Regions from separate parts of the Parashewanella spongiae genome, predicted to be linked through region 4. Evidence: predicted binding sites of a transcription regulator. Region 4 holds the regulator's gene; each other region holds the start of a gene.
What was found. The regulator MetJ, encoded in region 4, represses methionine synthesis genes. The targets are predictions, from matches to a motif close to TAGACGTCTAGACGTCTA.

Region 1 (3,470 bases), 1.5 Mb from region 4:
TATATAAGGGAAGACTCTTGGGTGGCTTAATAAACACACAAGACCATGAATCACCTCCCCCACAATGGCATATCGTCGTGTTGCACCGCCTTCAAGTATCTTGCTAACATTTCAGTCAAAGCCCGCAAAGTAATATTAAACTGAAGCTCTGGCAATTCTTCCAATTCTGGTAAAACCAACTTAATAATGCTGGCCCAACTCTTTGGTTTAATGACAAAGGCGTAATATCTAAATCCATTTGTTAAATGATAATAATACAGTGATTTATTTTCTTTTATCTCTGAGTTGGTTAAAACATCGTATTCAAGTCGTTCGACAAACCCTTCATAGATTTGTAATTTATCACGAAATCGTTGGACGATGGGTGCTTCAGAGCCATGTACAACGACCAAACTTTGAGCAATGACGCTGATAAAGTACAGGCTTAACATCGAAGCATTTGGAAACTTATCTTTTTGCTCTTCTGCTGCTGCAATCAAATAATACTCTTGAATGAATTTCAGCAAATTTAATGAAAAGTCTTCATGGAAAAGATCGGATAAAAGACCTGAAATTAAAATTGACAGTTCATCAACTTTCTTCCCAATCCCTTTTAAATGAGCTGGCATCAAGTCAACAATCAGGATAAACAGCCCATATTTTTGCAGCAAAAATATAAAGTAATTGAAAATAACATCGATTATTTTAAGGTGCATTTCTTGGTATCCAATCACAGAAAGGTTAGTCACACTTCTCTGATGAAACCCCTCAAGAAAACAGCCTTCGTCTGGGTAAGTATCCCGATACAATTTATATCGTTTAAACAAGCCTAAACATTCACAAATCAGTTTCATCATTTCTGTCTTATTTAACACATCATTTTCTGTTGATTCTGGTGGAAAATTTGAAAATTTTTTGATGCTTCTAATGAGAAATCGGTGGGCTTCATGAAAGATCACATGCAAGCCTCTTTCTTGATATAGCTCAAAGAATGTCACCTCAGGCATGGCCCAAACTATTGCCTTATTTGTTTGTGTAAATCGCTTTTGGGCACAAGCTTGCAATTTACTTGCACAAGCCGTTTTTCTAACTGGAGCAAATGGGCTTATTGAAGAAGTTAATTTTGGCTCTCCTGCTTGACTTGGTTCTAGAGTAGCCTTAGCTGTAGAAGACCCATTCAAATCAAGGTCACGTTCATCCGAAACTTGAGCAACATGGGGGCTACTATTTGTTTCGTCTGGTTGTTGAGTCTCATCTTCAACTAATACGGGTAAGGGATCATAAAAGTAGCTTGTAAGTTGAGTTTGTAATGACGACCACATGAGATAGCTCAATTATTAACAATATCTTTTTATACCTTGTTTTAGCTGACTCACACATGAACACCTGTCATTAAATGAAATGGCAACCCTTTTTCACCTCTTATACCAATTACAGTAATTAAATTCCCAGCTCAGAGCTATGTATGTGTTCAAATTACAAGTGAAATTGATGAAGACATAGTTATTACCGACATACAAAACTGTCGTTATTACATTGCTACGTTGAGACAGTTTTGCGTAGTAATTTGGACACATACAAGCTCCCGAAGGGCAAGGCTAAAGGATTCCATTACTAGGTTACAAGTTTTTGAATTATCCCGACAAAAGCACTAAGTGCGTTGAACGCCAGTTTTATATGGCGGCCGTAGGGAATATAGTACTTCAAACTTGCGCCTTGTACTGAAATCCTTTAGCTCTTGCTAAGTGGGAAGTTAATTACTGTAATTGGTATTATTCACTGAATTTTAAAGTTTTTCCGTTTGTTAACGGCAAGTAAGATTTATTTTTACCGTAAATAAAAATAATTAAAATATTAAAAATCCCAATTAAGGGATGAAAAATAACTGCAACTGAACTAAAATAGCCGTCTAGATGTAAATGCTTCTATACTTTGTAGGGTTATTCAATTAACTTTTATTAACCGTTGTACTAGATACAGAGGCATATCAACCTAATTTGATGAGATTTCCCCCAATGGCAAAACATTTATTTACTTCTGAGTCTGTTTCTGAAGGTCACCCTGATAAAATTGCAGATCAAATATCAGATGCCGTTCTTGATGCAATTTTGACTCAAGATCCTAAAGCTCGTGTCGCTTGCGAAACCTACGTAAAAACAGGCATGGTAATGGTAGGCGGCGAAATCACAACTTCGGCTTGGGTTGATATCGAAGAAATCACTCGTAAAACCGTCAGAGACATAGGTTATACCCATTCAGATATGGGTTTTGATGCTGACTCTTGCGCCATATTAAACGTTATCGGTAAACAGTCTCCTGATATTAACCAAGGTGTCGACCGTGCTGATCCAAAAGATCAAGGTGCGGGCGATCAGGGCTTGATGTTCGGTTACGCCAGTGATGAAACTGATGTACTTATGCCTGCTCCTGTAACTTATGCTCATGCTTTAGTTAAAAGACAGTCTGAAGTTCGCAAAGACAACACCTTGCCATGGTTACGCCCTGATGCAAAAAGCCAAGTCACCTTTGCGTATAATGAAGGAAAAATTGTTGGGATTGATGCCGTGGTGCTTTCAACTCAACATTGTGACAGTGTCAATCAAACCGACTTAATTGAAGGCGTGATGGAAACCATCATTAAACCAGTGTTACCTTCAAAATGGCTGAGTAATGAAACTAAGTACTTCATCAACCCAACTGGCCGTTTTGTGATTGGTGGTCCTGTAGGTGATTGTGGTCTAACAGGTCGTAAAATCATTGTTGATACCTACGGAGGTATGGCTCGACATGGTGGCGGCGCATTCTCTGGTAAAGACCCTTCAAAAGTTGACCGTAGCGCCGCTTATGCGGCTCGTTACGTAGCAAAGAACATTGTTGCTGCTGGTTTAGCGGCTCGCTGTGAAATCCAAGTGTCGTATGCCATTGGTGTAGCAGAACCTACATCAATCAGTGTTGAAACCTTTGGTACAGGTAAAGTTTCTGAAGAAGTACTGATTAAGCTGGTACGCCAACACTTTGATCTTCGTCCTTATGGCTTAACAGAAATGCTCGATTTGGCTCGTCCTATCTACCAAGACACTGCGGCTTACGGTCACTTTGGTCGTAACCAATTCCCTTGGGAAGCGACGGATAAAGCTGAAGTATTAAAAGCTGACGCAGGTTTGTAAAGCTTCACTATTTTACTTTCTTTGTTGATACAAACAGTATTTACAAGTCACTCTAACTAAGCTCGTTTCAGATAAAATGGAAATGAGCTTAGGAAAGTTGCGGAAGAAAGTATACCGATGAGTTCTCGTCACTCCAGCGCAGGCTGGAAACAAAGTAACGACAGTTTTGTATGTCGGTAATAACTATGTTTTCATCAATTTCACTTGTACTTTGAACACATACATAGCTCTGAGCTGGGAATTTAATTACTGTAATTGGTATTAGCTATTCGTAAATCGAAAAAAACATTAAGTTTCGTTCATTTTACAGGTGAAAAATTGCTC
Region 2 (3,470 bases), 1.9 Mb from region 4:
ATGTTTTTTAAGCCCACTATTGCACTTTTAATGTCTATTTCACTGGCTTTAACTACGGCTTCTGACCGTTCAACATCAGCCTCAAATGCTTTCGTGTCCAAACGCATTAGCACATCACCTTTGGCGACATTTTGGCCTTCTTCAACTAATACTTCAGCCACTCGTCCTGTCACTTCTGAACGCATTTGAACTTGAGTATTAAAAACTAAATTGCCAGAGGCTAAGATGGAATCGGCTATTTGACCTTTTGTCGGATGAGTGACTTCTACTTTAATGGATTCTTTAGAGCCGGTAATTTGTTTGCTAGCCAGTATCCCAATAAAAGCGACTATAGCTAATATAATAATGATGTTTTTTTTCATGATTAACTCTTAATAAAACGGTTGTTTAGAACTTTAAACAACCGTTAAGTGGAAATGTTATGAATTAATAAACTTATACAAGAGCGATGATGAGCCAAACACCGTAAACCAATGCAAAAGGCAGCAGACTATAAAGTACAGCTTTATTGGTACTGAAGTTCGTCCAGCATTTAAGGCCGATTATAGTCAGTGCGATTGTCCAAATACTGAAAATTCCAATACTTTCAGTAAGCGTAAACAGTGAGCTAGTAGGATCTAGGCCCAAAAGAAGTTGATTTAAAGAGGCGTAGTTGGGTAAATAAATTGAAAGTTGGTCAGTATTTGCCGTTACTATCAACACAATGACGCCAATGCTATTGATGACTGCAGGCATCATGGTCCAAATACTAAAACCATACCAATCACCATACTTTGCGTCAGAAGTAGGGTCAATTTTGCTAACCAACATAAAATAAAGAGCATATATCGCATTTATGATTGGAAGACCAACAATAATTCCTATGACGGTTGTCCATACCATAGAATCTTGCATCATTAAGATGCCTTGCTTTGCAGTTTCATAATCTTTTGCAGATATGTCGGCATCTAAGGTTGCCAATTGCTGATCTGTAAGATATTGAGGATCTATGCTCGAAAATAAAAGGTAGGACGCAGCTGCGCTAAATCCTGCTACAAGAATAAACGCTAACCAAGACCAGCCTTTTGCTTCTTTCAAACCATTAAAGGCTTTCGACGGAGAGAGGTAAATATCAGTAATCGCACCAAACACTGTATTAGATTTCATGATTGAGTTCCTTTAATCATTAAGTTGGCGTAAATCTAACATTTATATGTTTTTTTATTAACATTTTTTTATCAGTAATTCTTGATTGAGTTAGAAACTAATCCACTCAAATAGCATCAAAGCGAGTTGTGATGACATTTTATGTCAATAGTGCAGGAGGAGACAATAAATGTAACTAAATATTTCCAAAAGTAATAATTGGTTGTAAGAGCGATACCAATGCTAATTATTTAACCTGACCTTTGCGCAACGAAATAAATTACTGAAATTTGTGAATTCACTGTAACGACTATTTATAAACAGAAAAGCCAACGCTAAAACGGTGGCTTTCTATTGCTAATTGACGATTAAAAGCTAATGTGACAACTTGGCAATCCATTTTTTTCAATGTAGTTTTGATGGAAATCTTCAGCTGCGAAAAACTCTTGAGCAACAAGTATCTCAGTAACAACGATCCTGTTACCCCATTTTCCACATTCAATGAGTTCAGCTTTTGATTGTTGAGCAAGCTCTTTTTGGTATTCAGAATGAAAAAATACAACACTGCGGTACTGATGACCAATATCTTCACCTTGTTGGTTTAAGGTCGTAGGATTGTGGTTACTCCAAAATACGGCAAGTAAATCATTGTAAGAAACTACAGATTCATCATACTCAACTTGAACAACTTCAGCATGACCTGTTGTACCTGACTTTACTTCTTCGTAGCGGATGAGGGTCTCGTCTCCACCCATATAACCACTTGTAGCACTAATGACACCATTTACTTGTCTAAAGAAATACTCAACGCCCCAAAAACATCCGGCACCGAAAGTTGCTAATGCCATAACTACCTCTACTAAAAAAATACGCCCAACCGTCTAGATGGCTATATTGCTAAACAGCTAAATCAATTGCAAGTAATTTTTATAAAGAATTTTGCTTTTGGGGTTTTTATATACAAAAGAGAGGGAACATAATTTTAGAGCTATATGTGTTAATATGTTGGCCATAAAATAGTTGGGATCTTGATCACATATTACGAGTCATACACAACCTAGTAATGTCTATCTACATTAAGAAGCCCTAAACCAATAATCATAAGGAGCCGAACGTGCTACAAACGTTAATGGAATCCAAAGACTTTCTTGCTTTCACTCTAGACAACCCAAACAATATTTCAGAAGCTTTCTCTTTTGCTATTTCAGATCACACTAATGTACATGTGTGGGATACTGGCGTTATTGTTTTTGAACCTAAAATCGACCTAGGGAAAGACGTTGTTTTATCATCGGCGGTTCATGGCAATGAAACTGCGCCAATTGAAATTTGTAATCGTTTGATTAAAGAATTATTGGATGAAAAAATTGTAGCAAAGCAACGTACGATGTTTTTAATTGGCAACCCTGCAGCCATTCATAACGGTACTCGGTTTGTTGAAGAAAACATGAATCGATTATTCAACGGCGCCCATTCAAAAGGGCAAGGGTTAATAAATAAGGAGCGTATTAGAGCTAAAAATCTCGAGCAATATGTCGATCGTTTTTATACTTCTCAAACAGATGGTCGTCATCGTATCCATCATGACTTGCATACAGCAATCAGAGCTTCAAAACATGAAAAATTTGCGATCTACCCTTACAGGCCGGGTAGAGCATATAGTGCAGAGCAGATGATGTTTTTAGGTGCTTGTGGTGTGGATACTATTTTGTTTCACCATGAACCCACAACGACGTTCAGTTATTTTTCATCCGAAAACTATCAGGCTGATGCATTTACGGTTGAGTTAGGCAAAGTCAGACCATTTGGTCAAAATGATATGACTCGTTTTATTGCGACACATGAAATGCTGTCTCGCCTAATATCAGCAAAACCTTTAGAACTCGATTCTTTCTCAGAAGAAAAATTAAATCTGTATCAAGTTTGCCGTGTAATCAATAAAAGCTATGAAGATTTTGAATTTACATTCGCGAATGACGTTGAGAATTTTCGATCTTTTCCGAAAGGTTTTGTTCTAGCAAAAGAAGGCGGTTCAGAAATAAAAGTGGAACACGAACAAGAGGCAATAGTGTTCCCTATCAGCAATATTCCTGTAGGCCAACGAGCGGTGCTTACTCTTATACCAGCAGTTAATATTAATGTTCAGTAATTGTTTATCGGTACGGCTGCACTGTAAAGTAAACAATACATTGCAGCTAAGTACTACTTTATATGTGACATTGGCGAAAAGTTGCTAGCTTATTTACGTTAACGTAATGTGCATGTCGCGTATTAAAACATTTTGATTTTGGTTGAAACTGACCGGAGTTAGGTAATAAAAAGAGCACAATATGAGCAACGCAACA
Region 3 (3,470 bases), 600 kb from region 4:
CTGCAGTCGATTGCATTGTTTCTGGTTCAGTTCCTTGTAACTCTTTTGTTATTGCAACACTTTGCTCTTGGTATTGATCATAAAAATATTGTATCTGCGGATTGCCATATTGCGAGTGACGTGACACCTGACATCGGACATCAAACACTTGATCAATTAGGTTTTCTGTCAGCACATTTTCAGGTGTGCTCATTGCGACCAGTTGCCCTTCATTTAACATCAATAATTGATCACACATCGCGCTGGCTAAATTAAGATCATGAATAGAAGCAATGACAGTGATACCTAAACTTCTTACGAGTTCGAGTATTTGAATTTGATAACGAATATCGAGATGATTAGTCGGTTCATCAAGGATGAGCAATTTCGGCTGTTGAACAATCGCTCTAGCAATTAATGCTCGCTGCTTTTCACCACCAGACAACAATGTAAACTCTTGCGCGGCTTTATGACTCAACTCAACTTTAGCGAGCGCACTTGCCACAAACTCTTTATCTTGCGCCGTAGTAGATGACAGTAATGTTTTGTGCGGCGTCAACCCCATAAAAACTAATTGCTCGGTTGTGATAGACAATTCGGTAGGCGTATCTTGCTGCACTACCGCAATGATCTTTGCCAGTGAACGTGAAGAATATGATTGCCCATCTCGGCCAAACAGTTGAATACGGCCTTGGTTTGGGCAAATAAATCCATAAAGGCAACGTAATAAACTCGACTTACCTGAGCCGTTTGGGCCAATAACACCCAGCATTTCACCTTCATTGAGCTGAAAATTAATATCAGTGAGCACATTCGCCTGATATGGCTGCCAATATAAACCTGAGACTTCTACTGCGGTTACTTGAATATGCTTGCTGTTTGGCAAATGACGTTGGGTCACAAGATATGCTCTAATTTTTGATTATTTTTTAGTTCAGTCAATGACTGTCGGCCATTGTAACCGTAAGTGCCGTCGGCCGCTGTCATCTTCGATCAAGTTTATTTCTACCATTGCCGCATATGGTAAATCGAGATCTTTATATAAACCATGTCCAGATTCAAGACTCAGAGCTTGCGACATAACATGACGTACCACTCCGGCATGGGTTATCACTAATGCCGTCGGGGTTGTGTCAACACCTTCGCCACAGTGAGTTAAAATATCATCGATAATTTGCTCAATAGCCGCCATGACTCGAGTTTCAAAGATCACTAAAGGCTCAGCTTCCGGAGGAGTATTATCCCAAGGCTCATCCCAAAATGCAGACAAAGCTTCAGGTTGTTTTTCAAGGATTTCTTCAACCGTTTTTCCGTCCCAATCGCCAAAATCCATCTCCATTAATGAGGGCATTACAATACTGTTTTTCTCATAGGACGAAGCGAATTCTAGACATCTTTTTAGTGGCGAGGTAAAAACTAAATCAGGCTTAGTTTTTAGTCGCTCGACTGCGGTTTGCATTTGCTTAACACCAATCTCTGACAAAAGCACATTAGTTAAACCCCGAAAAATTTTACCGCCTTTACATTCTCCATGACGCAATAGTATTAGCTTAGCGTTTTTCATAAATTCCTCACTCGTTTAATTTTTGCACTTGCCTTAAACTGCAAAACTCGACTAATATAGACGTCTAAACGTATAAATGTCTACTGTTCATTTTAGAGCTCTATTAAAAGGTTAACACTTTATGGCAATACCCCAAACTTTCGCGGCGCATATTTATTATCAGCTCCAACAAGATCTTAATCATAGAATCTTGATGCTTGATGGCGCTATGGGGACCATGATCCAGCAGTACGAACTGGAAGAGGAAGACTATAGAGGGGATGAATTTGCTGACTGGAACAGTGATTTAAAAGGCAATAATGACCTTCTAGTGTTAACCCAACCTAACATCATCAAACAAATTCATTTAGATTACCTGAATGCCGGCGCAGACATTATTGAAACCAATACCTTTAATGCCACCAGCATTGCTATGGCCGACTACCACATGGAGCATTTAGCTGCTGACATCAATTTAGCCGCCGCCAAAATAGCTAGAGCGGCGGCCGATGAAGTCACCGAAGTGACAGGTATAAAACGCTATGTTGCTGGTGTATTAGGTCCAACGAATCGAACTTGCTCTATCAGCCCTGATGTCAACGATCCCAGTTTTAGAAATATCAATTTTGATCAACTCATTGAAGCCTATGAAAACTCAACTAACGCGCTCATTGATGGCGGCAGTGACATTATTTTAGTTGAAACCATTTTTGACACACTTAACGCCAAAGCCGCACTTTTTGCTATTGATAAAGTGCTTACACAGCGTTTTGGCGACGATCCTAGCCAGCGCTTACCCGTGATGATTTCAGGCACTATTACTGATGCATCAGGCCGCACGCTTACAGGGCAAACAACCGAAGCTTTTTATCACTCCTTAAGGCACATAAAACCCATATCTATCGGCCTAAATTGCGCGTTGGGGCCAAAAGAATTAACACCTTATATTCAAGAACTGTCTCGTATCTGTGAATGCGCCGTATCTGCCCACCCTAATGCGGGATTACCCAACGAGTTTGGTGGTTACGATGAAACTCCAGAACAAATGGCTAATATTATCGGTGATTGGGCTCAGTCAGGTTTTTTAAACATTATTGGCGGCTGTTGCGGCACTACACCTCGGCACATAAACGTCATTAAAAATGCCGTTAACCCTTTTCCAGCACGAAAAATTCCTGAGCTTGAGATCGTTTGTCGATTATCTGGATTAGAGCCACTGCTCATTGCGCCTGATTCATTATTTGTTAACGTGGGTGAACGTACTAATGTAACTGGTTCAGCTCGATTTTTACGTTTGATCAAAGAAGAGCAGTTTGAAACTGCACTCAGTGTAGCCCGTGAGCAAGTCGAAAACGGCGCACAGATCATCGACATCAACATGGACGAAGGCATGTTAGATGGCGTTGAAATCATGGCTAAGTTTCTTAAACTTATTGCTTCCGAGCCAGAGATCAGCCGCGTTCCGATAATGCTCGATTCATCAAAATGGGAAGTCATTGAAGCCGGACTGAAATGCATTCAAGGTAAAGGGATCGTTAATTCCATATCATTAAAAGAAGGTGAAGCCAGTTTTATTGAACACGCACGATTAGTAAAACGCTATGGTGCAGCCGTTATCGTAATGGCATTTGACGAACAAGGTCAAGCTGACACTAAAATACGTAAGGTTGAAATTTGCCAGCGCGCATATAAGATTTTAGTTGAACAACTGCACTTTCTTCCTGAAGACATCATTTTTGATCCCAACATTTTTGCTATCGCTACTGGCATTGAAGAGCACAATAATTACGCGGTAGATTTCATTGAAGCAACCCGTGAGATAAAACAAACATGTCCTCATGCAATGATCTCTGGCGGTGTTTCGAACGTATCATTCTCATTTAGAGGTAATAACCCCGTTCGTGAAGCCATTCATGCTGTGTTTCTATACCACGCCATTAACGCTGGT
Region 4 (3,470 bases):
TGCCTTGGGTTAACGCAATGGCTCGTTCTCTTTTACACTCCTGGGGATTTACTGGGTAGCTTTTATTCCATGCGTTGAACAACTTTAATTGTTGTGAGGCAATTCGTAAACCGTAAGTTTGCTTCATATAAAGATAAGTGCGTGCAATGGCACCTCGACTTTGAACAGGAGGCTGCACTTTACGACCTTTAAAGTCGATTAACATATTGCATTGACCGTACTGGTAGCTTTTACCATTCCATTGACTAAAACGGTAATTGCTGCGGTCGCCATTCACCTCGCCTATGGCTGGTACTAGGTTGTGAAGATCTGACTCCATTTTTTTAAAATTAGCATTCATTTTCTTACAATTTTTACGACCACCTTGCTGCCAACATTGAAGTTGGTGCCCAAATTCCCAAGCAGGCACGACGTGTTCCCATTCAATGCGATTAGCTCGTTTAACTTGTTTGCGAACTTGAAAACCACAACTGGTTAAATCAGGCTGCCATTTTTTGCCTTTAATACGGATATCACAACCACAATAAAAACTTTTTTGCTTTAACTGTTTTTTGTAGAGTTTCTTTGCTTTCGATTTAGCTTGAGAAAAGCTGGTTGGATGGCCCGGAGTGGCGTGACTCGCATCGGGAAATATTAAGGCAGAATAAATAACGCTTAGGATTAGACACTTTACTACTTTATGGTTCAATAACATCTACTGCAACCGAATAACTGCACGGTAGTTAAATGGTAGAGTCTAACGGCCTGTTAATCAATAATGTTTTTGTTGCAAAGTTTGCTTACAGGTTTTACAGCGATACTGTGCTTGGTTTCGAATGACTTTATTATGGCGGCGAATACTGAGTTTGATTATTCCGCAAAGGCATTGATAGTTAAATTGAGCCTGTGGCTTGTTGTGTACCGTAAAGTTATGGGTTGTTTTTGGTTGGCACTCAAACAAACTAAGCATCATCGCTTGCCATTCTCTGCCGTGAGGTCTTACACGACCGTAAAGCTGGTGACAAAGTAAGTGACAGATCTCATGGGGTACAACCTCATCAATAAAAACTTGTTGATTATCGGTGAGCATTTGCTGGTTAAAGCGCAACTTGTTAAGTTGCAAATGTGCCATACCAGCACTACGCCCGCGAAGCTTAAAGCTGACTTCTGGGCGTGTAAAACGGCGTTTCAAGTGCTGTTCGGCAACTCGATAGCAATGTTCAACGTGCTCAAGCGTTTTAGCTTGCCAAGTTTCCATAACTAAGTTGGTATCACCAAAATGATTATTCCATGTCTTCCCATTCAATCCCCATAGCATCCATTAATTTTTTTGCTTCTTCTGGAATGCCATCTGAATTGTTTTTTGATAGGTCTTCGTCATGTGGTAAAGGCTGCCCAGTATAAGCATGCAAAAATGCTTCACACAACAGTTCGCTATTGGTTGCGTGACGCAAGTTATTTACCTGACGACGAGTACGTTCGTCGGTTAGTACTTTCAATACCTTGAGTGGAATAGATACCGTGACTTTTTTCACTTGCTCACTTTTCTTTCCATGCTCAGCATAAGGGCTGATGTATTCTCCATTCCACTTCGTCATTGACTCACCTGTATAAACGCTAAATTCGTTGCTGATTTTAAACCCTTACAATTTGCAGTCAAATGATTGCTACATTTTTCATAGGATCAAGATGGGTTTCTTTATGTTTGGACGGCTAAATGTCTAAAGTTCTTGACGAGCGCTTAATGTTTGAATTAAATTAGACGTCTAGACATCTTTAGGTTTGCATAAGGCAGGCTCAGTTCATGGCACAACGACAATCAACAACGGCAGCCGTTCGAAATGGCATTGAAAGCGATACGCAATACGGTGCGGTTGTGCCACCGCTATATTTATCTACTAACTACAGTTTTGATGGCCATAAAATCCCACGTGAATTTGACTATAGTCGATCGGGTAACCCTACTCGCTCTGTGTTAGCCAATACTCTGGCCGAACTTGAGCAAGGTGTCAGCGCTGTCATCACAAGCACTGGCATGTCAGCCATTACATTAATCACTGCGCTACTTGATCATAATGATGTGCTGGTGGTGCCACATGACTGCTATGGCGGCAGCTTAAGACTGTTTAAGCATCTTTCCAGTAAAGGCCACTTTATTCTCAATGTCATTGATCAAACAGATAAATTTGCATGGGAAAATGCGATTGCAGCAAAACCTGCACTCATTTGGTTAGAAACACCCAGTAATCCGCTGTTACGTGTGGTGGATATTAAAGCCGTAGTGAATAAAGCCAAAACCGTTAATGCACTTGTGGCGGTAGATAACACCTTTTTATCACCGTTATTACAACAACCTATCGCGCTCGGTGCCGACATTGTGGTGCATTCGACGACAAAGTACATTAATGGGCACAGTGATGTGGTGGGTGGTGTGGTTGTTGCGGCCGAAAAGGAGTTAGGTGAGCAACTCGATTGGCTAGCGAATACCCTAGGATTGAGCGGTGGAGCGTTTGATGCTTATTTAACTTTGCGAGGTATACGCACTTTACCTTTGCGTATGAAACAACATGAGTACAATGCACAATGTATTGTAGAGCGATTAACAGCTCATCCTCAAGTTGCTAAACTTTATTACCCAGGATTACCAGATCACCCTGAACATGAGATTGCCAAAAAGCAACAACTTGGTTTTGGTGGAATGATAAGCTTTGAACTAAAGGGTGGCGAAGCCTCATTAGTGACCTTTCTTGAAACATTGAGTTTTTTCTCGGTTGCAGAAAGCCTTGGTGGCGTTGAAAGTTTACTGGCAGTTCCAGCGACAATGACTCATCGCTCTATGGATGATGAGGCACAACAGCGTGCAGGCATAAGCCCAAATTTAATTAGGTTATCCGTGGGTATTGAAGACGCTCAAGATTTAGTGAATGATATTGTAACAGCACTTGATGCTGCAGCCCGTTATAATGGAGTAGACGCGTGATGGCCGTTCGTCATGTACATAAATTTGGTGGCTCAAGCCTAGCTGATGCAGATTGTTACCGTCGTGTCGCGCACATTTTACTGACTCATGGGCACAGTGATGACATCGTTATTGTTTCTGCATCAGGAAAAACCACTAATCAGTTATATCGCATTATACAATTGATAAGTGAACAACAACTCTGGAAGCCAGCATTGGCGGTTTTGATTGCTCGGCAACAAGCACTCATTGATCAATTGTTTGAAGGCGAAATGGCCAAGGAGCTTAAAGAAAATCTCGATACCGATCATAATCAAATTGTAAATTTATTGACGTTTGAGACCTGTACTAGTTCTGAGATATGTAAGGGTAAAGTGACCGAATATCAGCAGAACCAATGTTTGGCTTTTGGGGAGTTATGGTCATCGCGTTTACTCGCTAGATTATTAAATTCGGCAGAGGTAGAGGCTAAATCGGTTGATGCAAGAGATATATTGATCGCGGATGAAGGTGTCATGACACATGTCAGAAA

Region 1: the regulator MetJ is predicted to act here: its motif matches at 1,882-1,899, upstream of metK (methionine adenosyltransferase).
Region 2: the regulator MetJ is predicted to act here: its motif matches at 2,000-2,017, upstream of msrA (peptide-methionine (S)-S-oxide reductase MsrA).
Region 3: the regulator MetJ is predicted to act here: its motif matches at 1,601-1,618, upstream of metH (methionine synthase).

What each region holds. Positions count from the first base shown of each region.
Region 1 covers NZ_CP037952.1:4,513,019-4,516,488, forward strand. The annotation lists gene E2I05_RS17925 (hypothetical protein) at 1-63, opposite strand, end outside; gene E2I05_RS17930 (hypothetical protein) at 51-1,301, opposite strand; gene metK (methionine adenosyltransferase) at 1,995-3,146, shown strand.
Region 2 covers NZ_CP037952.1:2,389,626-2,393,095, forward strand. The annotation lists gene E2I05_RS09145 (efflux RND transporter periplasmic adaptor subunit) at 1-362, opposite strand, end outside; gene E2I05_RS09150 (YIP1 family protein) at 436-1,146, opposite strand; gene msrA (peptide-methionine (S)-S-oxide reductase MsrA) at 1,494-1,973, opposite strand; gene astE (succinylglutamate desuccinylase) at 2,240-3,274, shown strand; gene E2I05_RS09165 (thiamine pyrophosphate-dependent dehydrogenase E1 component subunit alpha) at 3,456-3,470, shown strand, end outside.
Region 3 covers NZ_CP037952.1:1,129,659-1,133,128, forward strand. The annotation lists gene E2I05_RS04115 (ABC transporter ATP-binding protein) at 1-880, opposite strand, end outside; gene E2I05_RS04120 (histidine phosphatase family protein) at 914-1,543, opposite strand; gene metH (methionine synthase) at 1,665-3,470, shown strand, end outside.
Region 4 covers NZ_CP037952.1:530,878-534,347, forward strand. The annotation lists gene E2I05_RS01835 (endonuclease) at 1-694, opposite strand, end outside; gene E2I05_RS01840 (SprT family zinc-dependent metalloprotease) at 752-1,285, opposite strand; gene metJ (met regulon transcriptional regulator MetJ) at 1,263-1,577, opposite strand; gene metB (cystathionine gamma-synthase) at 1,784-2,959, shown strand; gene E2I05_RS01855 (bifunctional aspartate kinase/homoserine dehydrogenase II) at 2,959-3,470, shown strand, end outside.